Regions from separate parts of the Formivibrio sp. oc-25 genome, predicted to be linked through region 2. Evidence: riboswitches for the same ligand, from Rfam matches in the RefSeq annotation. Region 2 holds a riboswitch; the other holds the start of a gene.
The links. Region 2 has a riboswitch for manganese ahead of AC0KVQ_RS14525 (TerC family protein). Riboswitches for the same ligand answer to the same signal wherever they lie in the genome.

Region 1: linked by a shared signal. The riboswitch ahead of AC0KVQ_RS05275 (TMEM165/GDT1 family protein) and the one ahead of AC0KVQ_RS14525 (TerC family protein) in region 2 are both predicted to bind manganese.

The regions. Positions count from the first base shown of each region.
Region 1 covers NZ_JBVVOL010000005.1:148,021-155,521, forward strand. Annotated here, with positions in the region: gene AC0KVQ_RS05270 (NCS2 family permease) at 1-907, opposite strand, end outside; gene AC0KVQ_RS05275 (TMEM165/GDT1 family protein) at 977-1,549, opposite strand; yybP-ykoY riboswitch at 1,570-1,734, opposite strand; gene AC0KVQ_RS05280 (low molecular weight protein-tyrosine-phosphatase) at 1,786-2,271, opposite strand; gene rarD (EamA family transporter RarD) at 2,511-3,386, shown strand; gene AC0KVQ_RS05290 (23S rRNA (adenine(2030)-N(6))-methyltransferase RlmJ) at 3,393-4,244, shown strand; gene AC0KVQ_RS05295 (proteasome-type protease) at 4,259-4,981, opposite strand; gene AC0KVQ_RS05300 (transglutaminase family protein) at 4,999-5,805, opposite strand; gene AC0KVQ_RS05305 (alpha-E domain-containing protein) at 5,921-6,865, opposite strand; gene AC0KVQ_RS05310 (circularly permuted type 2 ATP-grasp protein) at 6,965-7,501, opposite strand, start outside.
Region 2 covers NZ_JBVVOL010000033.1:765-8,265, forward strand. Annotated here, with positions in the region: gene AC0KVQ_RS14510 (mechanosensitive ion channel domain-containing protein) at 1-86, opposite strand, end outside; gene nrdG (anaerobic ribonucleoside-triphosphate reductase activating protein) at 123-569, opposite strand; gene nrdD (anaerobic ribonucleoside-triphosphate reductase) at 585-2,723, opposite strand; gene AC0KVQ_RS14525 (TerC family protein) at 3,089-3,772, opposite strand; yybP-ykoY riboswitch at 3,864-3,965, opposite strand; gene tpiA (triose-phosphate isomerase) at 4,172-4,933, opposite strand; gene dhaL (dihydroxyacetone kinase subunit DhaL) at 5,046-5,672, opposite strand; gene dhaK (dihydroxyacetone kinase subunit DhaK) at 5,682-6,677, opposite strand; gene AC0KVQ_RS14545 (glycerol dehydrogenase) at 6,677-7,501, opposite strand, start outside.

The DNA.
Region 1 (7,501 bases), on a different contig from region 2:
AGGCGGTGGTCGAAGAGGTGCCAAAAGTAGCGCCGGCGGCAATGGCTACGCTGTCGGCCAGCAAAGCCTTCTTCAGACGCGGCAATTTGCCATCCTTGTCGAGCAGACCGGCACGGTGCGACACGCCGATCAGGGTGCCGGTGGTATCAAACAGGTCAACAAAGAAGAATACGAAAATCACGCCAAGCAGACCGGCATTGAGTGCACCCTGAATATCCATCTGCATGAAGGTCGGGGCCATCGACGGCGGCAGCGAAGCCACACCCTTGAATTCAGACAAGCCCAGCAGCACGGACAGCACGGTGACTGTCAGAATGCCGATGATGATGGAGCCGGGCACGCGACGATATTCCAGCGCCACGATCAGGAAGAAACCCAGGATAGCCAGCAAGGTCTTCGGGTCATGAATACTGCCCAGTGTCACCAGCGTAGCCGGGGATGCCACAATTACGCCGGCATTTTTCAAGGCGATAATTGCCAGAAACATGCCAACACCGGCCGAAATCGCCAGCTTGAGTGAATGCGGAATGGCATTGACGATGGCCTCACGCACCTTGAACAGGCTAACGGCCAGGAAAATGATGCCGGAGATGAAAACCGCCCCCAGCGCCACCTGCCAGCTCACCCCCATGCCCTTGCAAACCGTGAAGGTGAAATAGGCATTCAGGCCCATGCCTGGTGCCAATGCAATCGGGTAATTGGCAACCAGCGCCATGATCCCGGTGCCCAGCGCAGCTGCCAGACACGTTGCCACGAACACAGCATTGAAATCCATGCCCGTGATGGACAGAATCGACGGATTGACAAAGACGATATAGGCCATCGTCAGGAAGGTGGTAAACCCGGCGATAACCTCCGTTTTCACGTCGGTGCCGTTTTCCTTCAGCTTGAACAGCTTTTCCAGCATTACGTTCCCCTTTTATATAAAAAAACCGGTCAGCACCTGCCGACCGGCCGGTTTTTTTACTACCCTGCATCAAATCTGCATGCCAACGCCAAGCAATGCCAGCACGCCAAGTATTGCAAACACTGCACTGGCGGCAAAACGCACATAACGCAATAAATGCATGTGTGCCGAAATCCAGTTGCCAAGAATCACCGCCGGCACATTGGCCAGCATCATGCCCAGCGTCGTGCCCATGACGACTGCGAACAGTGGCGAGTACTTGACCGCCAAAGCCACCGTGGCAATCTGGGTCTTGTCACCCATCTCTGCCAGGAAAAAAGCGATCGTTGTGGCGACAAAGGCGCCATAAGGCTTGACTTCCGCCTCGTCCTCTTCAAGTTTGTCCGGCACCAGCGCCCATGCTGCAATCGCCAGAAAACCCAAACCCACGATCCAGCGCAGCACGCCCGGCGCGATCAGATCGGCCACAAATTGCCCGAACCAGCCTGCTGCATAATGATTGAAGACTGTTGCAACAAAAATGCCGGCAATAATCGGCCGATGGCGACGGAAACGAGCGGCCAGCACCAAGGCCAGCAGTTGTGTTTTGTCGCCCATCTCGGCGATGGTTACAACCAGCGTGGAAAGCAGAAAGGTATCCATGGGAAACAGCATTCCGGGGCAGGCAAATCGACACGAGGCAGCACAGTGCGGCCCACCCCTTGAGCGCACTGAGCAAACCTCGGGTCTTGTCAAACTGATCGATGATCAGCCGGATGCACCATAGGCAAAAAGCCCAAGCATGTTGACGCATCCCCGCGCACAAGGCGGCGACTACTCCCCCGAAGAACAGGAGCGCGCATTGTAACGAGCCCCCAGCAGCCGGGCAACCCGAAATATCAAGCTGCTGCCAATTGCGGGCGCACATGTTCCAACAAGCCACGACAGGCATCTTCAATCAGATCAAGCACGTGCTCAAATCCTTCTTCGCCGCCATAATACGGATCGGGCACTTCCATCCCCACGACATTGCGTGCGAACTCCAGGAAAAGACGCAGCTTATGTTTGTGCTCAAGCGGACAACGTCGATCCAGAATAGCCAGATGGCTGCGATCCATGGCCAGAATCAGATCGTACCGATGAAAATCCTGTTCGTTAACCGGCCGGGCACGCAGAAACGACAGATCATAGCCGCGCCTGCCCGCATGCAATTGCGCGCGCGGATCAGGCGCTTCGCCTGAGTGATAATCAAGCGTACCGGCTGAATCCACCTCGACCAGCGCTTCCAGTTGATGCTGTTGCAGCATTCTGCGCAATACGCCATCCGCAGTCGGGCTGCGACAGATATTGCCGGTACACACAAACAATACGGAAAATTTTTTCATTTCAGCAGCTTGCATCAACCAGAAAATAAATATCCCGACATATCAAGCCCAGCGCGTGGGATGTCGGGAGCCTCAAAATTTTGGCAAGTCTACCACCAATGTCAGGCCAGTTTACCGGTATAAGGGATAGTCCTGACCCTGCAATCAGCCTCGTGTTTTTGCACAAAATCGAATCGTAGCTGCTGCCTCGCCGGCAGTCCCTCGGTTAGAATCCATGCTTTGCCCCACCAGACGCCATCATGAATGTCGGTATTTTCTACGCACTGGGGGCTCATCTTTGCTGGTCTTTTTTCTCGGTTTATTTCAAGCTGCTGGATGAAATCCCCTCATTTGAAGTTCTGCTGCACCGCATGGTGTGGTCGCTGTTCTTTATCGCCATGCTGTTACTGATCTTGCGTCGCAAAAGCGGCTTGCTGCCTGTCCGGCAATCGCCACAAATCATACTGAAGTTTGCTGCGAGCGCCGCACTGCTGGCGATCAACTGGTTCACCTATATCTGGGCCGTCCAATCCGGGCGGGTCATCGATGCGAGCCTGGGGTATTTCATCAACCCGCTGGTCAATGTGCTGCTCGGGGTAATGTTTTTGCATGAACGCCTGCGCCCCATGCAATGGATGGCGATTGGACTGGCCGGCTGCGGTGTTTTGTGGCTGACCATACAGCAAGGCCAACTGCCCTGGGTTTCGCTGATTCTGGCTTTCAGCTTTGGCACGTATGGCCTCTTGCGCAAGACAGCGCCCTTGGGTGCACTGGAAGGATTGGCCATGGAAACCCTGTTGCTGTTTCCGTTTGCCGCCGTGGCCATGCTCTGGCTGATTGGCAAGGGGGAAAGCGGCTTCCTGCATGCCACGCCCGGGATTCAATTTCTGTTGCTGCTGGCCGGCCCCATCACTTCGATCCCGTTACTGATGTTTGCCGCTGGCGCACGTCGCCTGTCCATGACCACGCTGGGATTGATGCAGTACATCAACCCGACCATCGTGCTATTGCTCGGTGTATGGCTGTGGCACGAACCGTTCAGCCAGACCCGGCTGGCGGGATTCGCGCTCATCTGGACAGCACTGTTACTCTATAGCGCCGAAAGTCTGCTCTTCGAAAAACTCAAGAAAGCCTGAAATACCATGCTTAGCTACCGCCATGCTTTCCATGCCGGCAATCATGCCGATGTTCTGAAACACACCATCGAACTGATGCTGCTGCGCTACCTGAACCAGAAGGACAAACCCTGGTGGTATGTCGATAGCCACGCCGGAGCCGGTTGTTATGCGCTGCATGAAGGCTTCGCCGCCAAGAATGCCGAATACGAGACCGGCATCGCACGGCTGTGGGATCGCTCCGACCTCCCGCCGGCACTGGCCGATTATGTGAAACTGGTGAAATCGCTGAATCCGGATGGCAAGCTGCGCTATTACCCTGGCTCGCCGATGCTGGCGGAAAAGGTCATGCGCGCAGATGACAGGCTGCGTCTGTTCGAATTGCACCCGAGCGACAACAAGCTGCTGCAGGAAAATTTTGCCGACCTGGGCAAGCTAGCCATAATCCAGCAGAGCAACGGGTTTGCCGGGCTGAAGGCGGTGCTGCCGCCAGCCCCGCGTCGCGGGCTGATCCTGATTGACCCGCCCTTCGAGGACAAGCGTGATTACCAGACTGTCATCAAGGCGCTGCAGGAAGCCCTGCGACGCTTTGCCACCGGCACCTATGCGATCTGGTATCCGCACCTGCAACGGCGCGAAGTGGCGGAACTGACCGAGAACCTGAAAAAGCTGCCGTGCAAGAACTGGCTGCATGCCGGTCTCAACATTCAGAAGCCGGCAGCCGATGGCTTTGGCATGCATGGCAGCAGCATGTTCATCCTCAACCCGCCCTGGACCCTGCAGCAGGAATTGCAGACCCTATTACCGTGGCTGGTCCAAGTATTGGGGCGGGATCAGGGTGCGGGATTTATTCTGGATTATCGCGAAAACGCCGCTTAAAGCTACCTGAGTCATCACGGCAAATCCGGCAGCTCGGCAAACGCCTGGCGCAAGCTTTCGCCCCACTGGTTGTGGATCAGGTTGAAATACGGATCATCCGTTTCGATGCAGACATGCTGGCCAACCACCAGTGCATCACGCTCGTAAAGCAGCAGATCCAGTGGCAAACCGACCGACAGGTTCGAGCGCAGGGTGGAATCCATCGAGATCAGCGCGCACTTGGCGGCTTCTTTCAGCGATCGCTGGGCATGGATGACGCGATCAATGATCGGCTTGCCGTATTTCGACTCACCGATCTGGAAATAAGGCGTCTCGGCCGAAGCTTCGATAAAGTTGCCAGCCGCATAGATCTGGAACAGGCGCGGTTCCTCGCCGGCGATCTGCCCGCCCAGAATGAAAGCAGCTGCGAAATCGATGCCGAACTCCTTCAAGTGTTCGGCATCGCGCCGCCTGACCTCGCGCAAGGCATCGCCCACGATGCGCGCCGCCTCGAACATCGTGGGCACATTCATCAGGCCATGCTGTTCACCGGCATGAATGCCTTCTTGCAACAACGTCACGACAGCCTGACTGATCGCCAGATTGCCCGAGGTCAGTAAAACCATCATCCGCTCGCCATGGCGCGCGAACACCGTCATCTTGCGGAAGGTATTGATATGATCCACACCCGCATTGGTGCGTGAATCGGACAAAAAAACCAGGCCGGCATCGAGCCGCATGGCCACGCAATACGTCATGCATCCTCCAGTATCAATTACTGCTGCTGAGCGCCGTGGCTCACCAGCACACTCACCGCCATCGCTTCAGCGCCACCGCCTTGGCGTACGCCGCGCACCGGGCAGGCATCAAGATAATCCCGCCCGACCGCCAGGCGACAATGCTCCGGCCCGGTAAAGCGGCCGTGCGTGATATCGAAACTGACCCAGCCGATCCCCTCGACCCATACATCCGCCCAGGCATGGCTGGCTGCATGCAGACTGCCACCCGGATGGATATAACCGCTGACATAGCGCGCCGGCAGATCAACCACCCGGCAGCATGCAATGAACAAGTGGGCGTGATCCTGGCAAACGCCGCTGCCGCGCTGCAGTGCCTGCGCCGCCGTGCTTTGCACATCGCTGCTGCCCGGCACATAAGCAACCCGATCCTGAATCGTACCAATCAGCTTGAACAGCGTATCGATGCGCGTGCCATGTGGTTCCAGATGACGCCGTGCCAGATCGCGCACGGCCTGATCAGCCTGGGTCAGGCGTGTTTCCTGCAGATAGGCAAACAGGGGAATTTCACCCCCGTCTGATGGACGATGGGCATGTTTTTCATCCACCGAGACCTGGCCGCTGACGACGATACGGATTTCGTCATGGGGGGAATCCATCACCAGGATATGCCCGAGGTTGCCATAGGCATCGGTATGTTTCTGATAACGCCCCGGGGCGGATATTTTCCAGTTCATCGCCCGCTGCTGGCTTTCCAGGCGGGGAGTCAGGCGCAAATGCTGGATGGTGTAATCCACCGGCTCGGCATAGCGATAAATGGTTTCGTGCTGGATATTGAGCAACATGATGGTATCTCCTTGGTACCCTGGAAAAACTTCGATTTCGTCGCAATTTTTCTTTCGCGCCTTGTCCCGCTTGGGACTCGAAGTTTTTCGATGCACCGTGTGTTGTTGTCGTCGTTTACAAACGTGAAGGCATCAGGAAATCCTGGCTGATGCGATTGCCAAGTTCACAGATGCGTTCGGTGAACCCTTCCAGAAACTTGTGCAAATCCTGCTTTACGATGTCCTCGATGCGGGCATAGCGCAGTTCGGCATGCAACTGCCCGGCGCGGCGCGAGGTTTCGGCGGAATGGGTGTTGGCTACTTTCTCCAGCGTGGCATTGACCAGCTCCATGCAGGACAGGAGCGAGCGTGGCATGTCCGGGCGCAGGATCAGCAATTCCGCCACGCGGGTGGGGGTCACGACATCGCGATAGACCCGGCGATAAATTTCAAACGCCGACAGCGACCGTAGCAACGCGCCCCACTGGTAATAGTCACCTGCCCCGCCCCCCGTCATGCCGGCTGCCAGCAGGTGGTATTTCACATCCAGCAGGCGCGCGGTGTTGTCGGCACGCTCGATATGCGTGCCCATGCGGATAAACTGGAATGCTTCATCGTGCAGCATGGTGCCGAAGGTGACCCCGCGCGACAGCGAAGAGCGGTTTTTGACCCATTCAAAGAATTCGCCGTAATCAGCCTCCACCAACGGCCGCCCCGCACGCTGCGCCGTTTCCAGCCAGGTCGCATTGATCGCCTCCCACATCTCCAGACTCAGCGTGCCGCGCACCGCATGCGCATTCTCGCGGGCAGCACGCAGACAGTTGTAGATGCTGGCCGGATTGTCCTCATCCAGCGTCATGAAATTCAGCACCTTGGCGCCCTCCACCGCGCCATGGAGCTTCTGGTACGTTTCGGCCAGGCCGTTGCAGTTAAGCGCGGCCAGCCAGCTGCGATTGGCCACTTCCGAAGACTGGGGAACCAGCGACATCTGCCAGGTCACATCCAGAAGCCGTGCGGTATTCTCGGCACGCTCGATGTAGCGCGCCATCCAATAGAGTTGGTCTGCTGTACGGGAAAGCATGGTTAGGCCCTGTTCATACAAGATTCAAACCTGTGCTGCGGCAGAAAAATACCATTCACTGCGTTGCACTCCGTGGTAATAACGACTTACTGACTGAACCTAATCCTCCAGAACCCAGGTGTCCTTGGTGCCCCCGCCCTGCGACGAATTCACCACCAGCGAACCCTCGCGCAAGGCCACACGCGTCAGCCCGCCCGGCACCATCTTGATCTCCTTACCGGAGAGCACGAATGGGCGCAGATCGATATGACGCGGCGCGATGCCGGATTCGACAAAGATCGGGCAGGTGGAAAGCGCCAGTGTCGGCTGGGCGATGTACTGGTTGGGGTGCGCGATCAGGAGCTCACGGAAACGCTCGATTTCCGCTTTGCTTGCCGCCGGGCCGACCAGCATGCCGTAACCGCCGGCGCCATGCGTTTCCTTCACCACCAGTTCCGGCAGATGATCCAGCACATAGGCCAGATCATCGGGTTTGCGGCACATCCAGGTCGGCACGTTGTTGAGCAGCGGTTCCTCGCCCAGATAGAAGCGAATCATGTCTGGCACGTATGGGTAGATCGATTTGTCGTCTGCCACACCGGCACCAATGGCATTGGCCAGCGTAATACGGCCGGCGCGATAAACCGACAGCAGGCC
Region 2 (7,501 bases):
GCAAGCAGAATGATCAGCGCAATCTGCATCCCAATGGTGATGACTTCGAGCCATGGGTGGGCCCAGAGCGGAAGAATGTTTTTCATGTCTTGCATCGCAACCGGAAATAAAGGGGTTTCAGCTTATTTCTGAAGAACAATCAGGCGCTGATTGGCCGAGCCGCGCCAGGGTTCGGTGGTGGGATTATCCTGTTCGAACTTGCCATCGATCACCACATCCACCCAGCGCATGATATCAAGATCCGCGACTTCCTCGTAAAGGTAGCCGGTCCACAGCCAGATATCCTTGTCCGGGTAGCGCTGCTTGAAGGCCTGGCAGAGTTCGAGAATGGCGGGGCGGTTGTGCGGATGCAGGGGGTCGCCGCCACTCAGGCTGAGCCCGTCATGGCTGGCGCAGGCATCCAGCAGTTTTTCCCGGACTTCTGCGGTGAAGGGCTGGCCGCTTTTGCGATCCCAGGTGGAGCGGTTGTAGCAGCCCGGGCAGGCGTGCAGGCATCCGGTTACGAACAGGGTAACCCGGATGCCTTCACCGTTGACCAGATCGCAGGTATAGATTCGATCGTAGTTCATGCTGCCAGGACGCTGCTAGAGGGTGGCCGCGCCGTAATGCTTGACCCGCCGCATCATTTCCTTCTGCTTGCCGGCATTGAACGGACGTGCGTTCGGGCTGCCCAGATAGCCGCACACCCGGCGGGTGACGGAGAGCGATGCGCTATCGTTATTGCCGCACTGCGGGCAGGTATAACCTTCTTCGGAGGCGCGGGTTTCGCCCATGAAACCGCACTTGCCGCACGAATCCACCGGTGTGTTGGTGCCGAAGTAAGGCACGTGTTCCACGGCGTAATCCCAGATCTGTTCCAGCGCCTTCAGGTTGTGGCGCATATTGGGCAGTTCCACGTAGCTGATATGGCCGCCGCTGGCATCCTGGGCAAAGCCGGCCTCGAAGTCGATTTTCTCGAACGGGTTGACCTTGCGAAATACATCCAGGTGGAAAGAGTTGGTGTAGTAGCCCTTGTCGGTGACCTGATCAATTTTGCCAAAACGTTCCTGATCCAATTTGCAGAAACGGTGGCAGAGCGATTCGCTCGGCGTGGAGTACAGCGAAAAGGCAAGCCCGGTTTCTTTCTGCCACTGTTTGGTCGCGGCATTCAGGCGCTTGATCAGGTTGTGCAGGAATTGCTTGCACTCAGCATCATCGTAGGGGTGCTGACCAAACATCAGCAGGCCGACTTCATGCAGACCGATATAGCCGAGCGAGATCGAGGCGCGGCCATTTTTAAAGAGCGACATGATCTCGTCATGCGGGGCAAGCCGGCGGCCAAACGCGCCTTCCGAGTACAAAATCGGGGCAACATTGGCCTTGACGCCTTCCAGGCGATGGATGCGGCACATCAGCGCCTTGAAGCACATCTGCAGGCGTGCTTCGAACAGCTCATCAAAGCGGGCCAGATCCCCACGCGATTCGATCGCGATACGCGGCAGGTTCAGGCTGACCACGCCAAGGTTGTTGCGCCCATCCAGCACTTCCTTGCCGTTTTCATCGCGCCATGCCGACAGGAAACTGCGGCAGCCCATTGGCGATACCGGAATGCTTGAACCGGTAATTTGGCGGTTGAGCTTGGTGGAGATGATGTCCGGGTACATGCGCTTGGACGTGCATTCCAGCGCCAGTTGCTTGATGTCGTAATTCGGATCCTGCGGACGCAGGTTGATGCCTTCTTCCAGGAACATCACCAGCTTGGGGAAAACCGGCGTAATACCATCACGGCCCAGACCCTTGATGCGGATCTGCAGGATGGCACGCTGAATGGCGCGTTCCTGCCAGCTCGTTCCCATGCCGAACGAGAAGGTCACAAATGGCTGCTGACCATTCGAGCTGAACAGCGTGTTGATTTCGTATTCGCACGCCTGCATGCCATCGTAGGTTTCTTTTTCGGTACGTTCGCGCGCGTATTTTTCCGCCTCGGCGATGCCGTATTCGCGGGCAACCTCAAGGTTCTTTTCATAGGTTTTCTGCACGAACGGCGCGAGCGTCTGATCGATATTCGGGATGGTCGTACCGCCATATTGATGGCTGGCTACCTGCGCGATGATCTGTGAAGTCACGGCGCAGGCCACGCCAATCGAGCGCGGGCTTTCGATCTTGGCATTGCCCAGGCGGAAACCCTTGTCGAGCATGCCTTTCAGGTCAACCAGGCAGCAGTTGGTAAACGGCAGGAAAGGCGAGTAATCCATATCATGGAAATGGATGTCACCGCTGTTGTGCGCCTCCAGGATATCCTTGGGCAGGAAGTTGCTGGCGAACTGCTTGGAGACGATACCGGCCATCAGGTCGCGCATGACCGGGAAGACATTGGCATCCTTGTTGGCATTCTCCGTGGTAGCTTCGACATCGGTCTTGTGCACCAGACCCATCAGCTTGGCATGCAGGGCCGAGCCGCGGGTACGGATCACATCGCGATCATGGCGGTATTCAATATAGATCCGGGCGACTTCCGGATAATCCTTCATCAAGGCATCTTCAACCATTTCCTGAATGGTCGGGATATCGAGCGTGGCCTGGTCGTGCGTTCGGCATTGCTGTTCAACCTTGAGTGCGATGCTGAGTGCCAGTTCGCTCGGCGCGGGATGGTGGGCGGCACGGGCGGCACGCTCGCACGCCTTGGCAATCTTGGTTCCGTCATACTCCACAACGGCGCCATCGCGCTTGGTGACTTTCAGCATCGTGATCTCCTGTTGACCGGCTCGAGGCAGTGGCTGCCGGTTTTTTTACAAAACGAAAGGTGCCCATTGCGCAGGCACCTTCCGAGGTTATGGCTGGCTAATGTAGAGGATTCGTTTCTGCTTGTGGGTGCAATTTTTGCATTTTTCGATACGAAAATTTGCTTTGGATCAAAGGATGTTTTTTTGCTGCAAATCACATCATGTTGTGTTCGTGTTGTCTAGTATATCAATATGTTGTGTTTGTGGGGCGTGCCACTTTGGCAGGCAATGTGCCGATATCGGGTGTGTAAAAAAGAAAATGCCGCGCATGCGCAAGGCATGTGCGGCACTTCAGGAAGCTTGGCGTCGCTGGTAATGGCTGATGTTTATGCGTTGGCGGTACGGATGCGCATATAGTGGCCGCCACCCAGAACGATGCCGAATGACATGACGTAGGCGATCACGATGAGCGCGGGGTGTGCTGCCACCAGCGGTTTGAGCAGGTTTTCGCTGGTGATCATTTTGGCTGCGGTATAGGCCAAAACACCAGAGCCGATATAGATGATGGCCGGATAGCGCTCGACCAGTTTCAGCACCAGCGTACTGCCCCAGACGACAACAGGAATGCTGATCAGCAGTCCGAGTACCACCAGCAGGAAGTTGCCGTGCGCAGCGCCGGCCACGCCGAGAACATTGTCCAGGCCCATGACTGCATCCGCAATCACAATGGTCTTGATGGCATCCCAGAACGTGCTGCCACCTTTATGCTCGGATTCACCATCTTCATTTTCAGCCAGCAATTTATAGGCAATCCAGACCAGCGCCAGACCCCCTGCGAGCATCAGCCCCGGGATTTTCAGCAGCCAGACAACAATGATGGTCATCAGTGAGCGTACGGCAATGGCACCAAACGTACCCCAGACAATGGCTTTTTTCTGCAGATGGGCTGGCAGGTTGCGTGCGGCCAGTGCGATAACGATGGCGTTGTCGCCAGCGAGTACCAGATCAATAACAACAATCGAGAGAAGCGCGGAGAGAAAATGCATGCTGAAGATGGAAGCTATATCCATGACAATGTCCTTTGGCAATTGTTAACCTCAGGCGCAGGATATGGGACGCAAGACAATTGCCCCGGGGATCCGGCACGGCAAAGGTCTTGCTAAGGCATTGGCAATGCCCGATATAGCCGGGAAATGAATTTCCGTATTGACGACTACATCTCGATCTTGAGAAGACCGAAAGCTACTCCCCTTTGGAGGGTGTTCAACTGAACGTGGTGATACTAAAAAACAAAATGAACGAAGTCAATTATAGACAGGATGTGAAAATGTAACGAATTCCTGCCTGAAAACGAATTGCCTGATTTTAATAAAACCAGGCAATTTCATGCATGAAGGCAATGATGCGATTTTGAATCGCTATTACGACTAATTCTTAATGATCAGAATGTCGAATATCTGTCAGAATATTTACGCGGCCAATACGGCGCGGTAAATCGCGACAAACTCTTCTGCTTTCAATGATGCGGACCCGATCAATCCTCCGTCGACATTGGCGATGGTGGAAATGCTGGCGGCATTGCTGCCGTTCATACTGCCGCCGTACAGGATGGGCGTATCCTCACCGGCCTGTGCATGCTTGGCGACCAGATATTTGCGCAGGAAGCCATGAACCTCTTCGATCATTTCCGGCGTGGCAGAAACACCGGTGCCGATGGCCCAGCGCGGCTCATACGCCAGAATCAGCTTGTCGCGACCAAGCGTGATCAGGTCGAAGGTCGCATCCAGCTGGTGCAGGAGCACCGTCCAGGTTTCCCCTGCCTCGCGTTCTTCGCGGGTTTCGCCGATGCAGAAAACCGGCGTCATTCCGGCATCCAGCACGGCCCGAATCTTTTGTGCGATCAGCGCATCATTCTCGGCGTGGTAGCCACGGCGCTCCGAATGTCCGAGCAGAACGTATTGCGTGCCGAAATCCTTGAGCATGCCGCACGCCACATCGCCGGTATAGGCACCGGATTTGTGCTGTGAGGCATCCTGTGCCGCCAAGCCAATGTCACTGCCTGCGAGCAGTTCACTCACTTGTGCCAGATAAGGGTAGGGTGGTGTAACCACCATCGAAACCGCTGCATCGAGCTGCGGCAATTCAGCACGAAGTGCACTGACAAGCGCTGCGTTAGCCTGCAGCGAGCCATTCATTTTCCAGTTGCCGATAACGAATTTGGGGGCAGCCACGGTCTCTCCTTCCGGTTTTTGCGTTGTTGTGAATGATCGGGATGCGCGAGGGAATGTCGCGGTGATACCCATGGCCCGTACCGGATGAGCAGTACGGGCCAACAGGGGTGTTTTAGCAGGCCAGGAGCCTGGTGGCAATCACGCCAATTGCTGTTGCACCGGCATCGGGGAAATTCACACTGCGTTCGCCCACATAGCTTGCGCGGCCTTTGCTGGCGCTGATCAGCTTGGTTTTTTCCGCACCGTCCACTGCGGCTTGCGCGGCAGCCTGGAATGCCGGCAACAAGGCAGACTGGCTGGCTGCGCTGGCCTTGATCGATTCCACCAGCGGAATCAGGGCATCGAGCAGGGTTTTGTCTCCCAGCTTGGCGCCACCGCGCTTCTGGATGGCATCGATGGCCGATTGCAGCATCTCGGCCAGCTCGGTCAGGTTCAGCTCGGATTTATCCTGGGCATATTTGCCCATGCCACGGAAGGCCGAACCCCAGATCGGGCCGGAAGCGCCGCCGCAGTGTTCGGTGATGATCATGCCGCAGGATTTGAGGAAGGCACCGATATCGTCGGTTTCCAGATCATTCCATTCGGCCTTGACCTGCTTGAAGCCCTTGGCCAGCGACATGCCGAAGTCACCATCACCGGCCACGGAATCCAGCTCGCAGAACGGGACTTCATTTTCGATGATGATGTCGCACATGGCGGCAACGGTGTTGATAACGTTTTCTTTACGGATGGTGCTCATGCGTGTTCCTTATACTTTCAGTGCCGGTGTATCGGCCGGGGCATCCAGCAATGCCTTGAGTTCGTCGTCCAGCTTCAAGAGCGTGACCGAGGCGCCGGCCATATCAATCGAAGTCATGTAATTGCCGACAAAGGTACGGTAGATCTTCAGCTCGCGCGCTTCCAGTTCCTGGGTCACCGAGTTGTTGAGCAGATACAGTTCCTGCAGCGGCGTGTTGCCCAAGCCGTTGACCATCAAGGCCACTTCATTCCCCGCCACGTATGGAAGATCTGCGGCAATTGCTTCGACCATACGGTAGGCCAGTTCGCTAGCACTTTGCATCTTTTCGCGGGCAATGCCCGGCTCACCGTGGATGCCGACACCGAATTCGATTTCGTCATCGGCGATCTTGAAGGTCGGCGAGCCCTTGGCAGGTACGGTGCAGGAGGTGAAGGCAAAACCGAGGCTGCGCACATTGGCGATGACCTTCTCGGCCACCGCCTTCACGCCTGCCAGATCACGGCCTTCCTCGGCGGCAGCACCGGCGATCTTGTGCACAAAGATCGTACCGGCTACGCCACGGCGGCCAACGGTATAGAGGCTATCCTTCACCGCCACGTCATCGTTGACGTAGACGCGCGCTACCTTGATGTCGTCGTCTTCCTCGGCCATCTCGGCAGCGGCATCGAAGTTCATGCAATCGCCGGAATAGTTCTTGATGATCAGGAGCGTGCCCTTGTCCGACTCGGTCTGCAGGATGCTGTTGTAGACCTGGATGGTCGAAGGCGAGGCAAAGATATCGCCACACACGGCGGCATCGAGCATGCCCTTGCCGACAAAGCCGCCATGCGCCGGTTCGTGGCCGCTGCCACCGCCAGAGATCAGGCTGACCTTGTTCTTGTTGAGCTGCTTGCGGCTCAGGATCTTGTGCTTGGCATTAAAGGCCAGATGCTCGGGATGAGCCTTGACCATGCCTTCGCACATTTCGACAACGATATCTTCGACCTTGTTGATCAGTTTTTTCATCAATGGGCTCCCAGCTTGTCAGCGGCAAGGATGGCGGCACAAACCATGTCGGCGGTGACCGGGAATGGCATGTTGTGGATGGTTTCACCTTCGGCAGTCGCGCCGATGGCAACCTTCATGATCTTCTCGGGCGTCACTTCGGTCACGCTCAGATCGGCCAGGCAGGTCGGCAGGCCAACGGATTGGCAATACTTGATGGTGCGATCGAGTTCTTCCTGCGGGGCATTTTCCAATACGAGCTGGACGATAACGCCGAAAGCCACTTTTTCGCCGTGGAAGAACTTGTGGGTTTCTTCCAGCACGGTCAGGCCGTTGTGGATCGAATGGCACGCAGCCAGGCCGGAACTCTCGAACCCGAGGCCCGAGAGCAGGATATTGGCTTCGATGATGTTTTCGAGTGCCTGGGTGACCACGCCGGCTTCGCAGGCGGCCTTGGCCTTGAGCGAATCTTCGAACAGGGTTTCATAGCAAAGCTTGGCGATCGCATTGGCCGCCATGGTGCTGTGGCCGTGCGAGGCGTTCTTGGCGAACGATTTGGCGCAGGCACGGGCTTCAACCCAGGTCGAAAGCGCATCGCCCATGCCGGCTACCAGGAAGCGTACCGGCGCCTTGGCAATGATGGCGGTATCGACAAGAACCAGATTGGGGTTGTTGCGGAAGAAGAAATATTCTTCGAATTCACCGTGTTCGGTGTAGATCACGGCCAGTGCACTGCACGGTGCATCGGTCGAGGCGATGGTCGGCACAATGATCACCGGCTTGTTGGCCAGATGCGCGACAGCCTTGGCGGTATCGAGCGATTTGCCGCCCCCCAGGCCGATGAT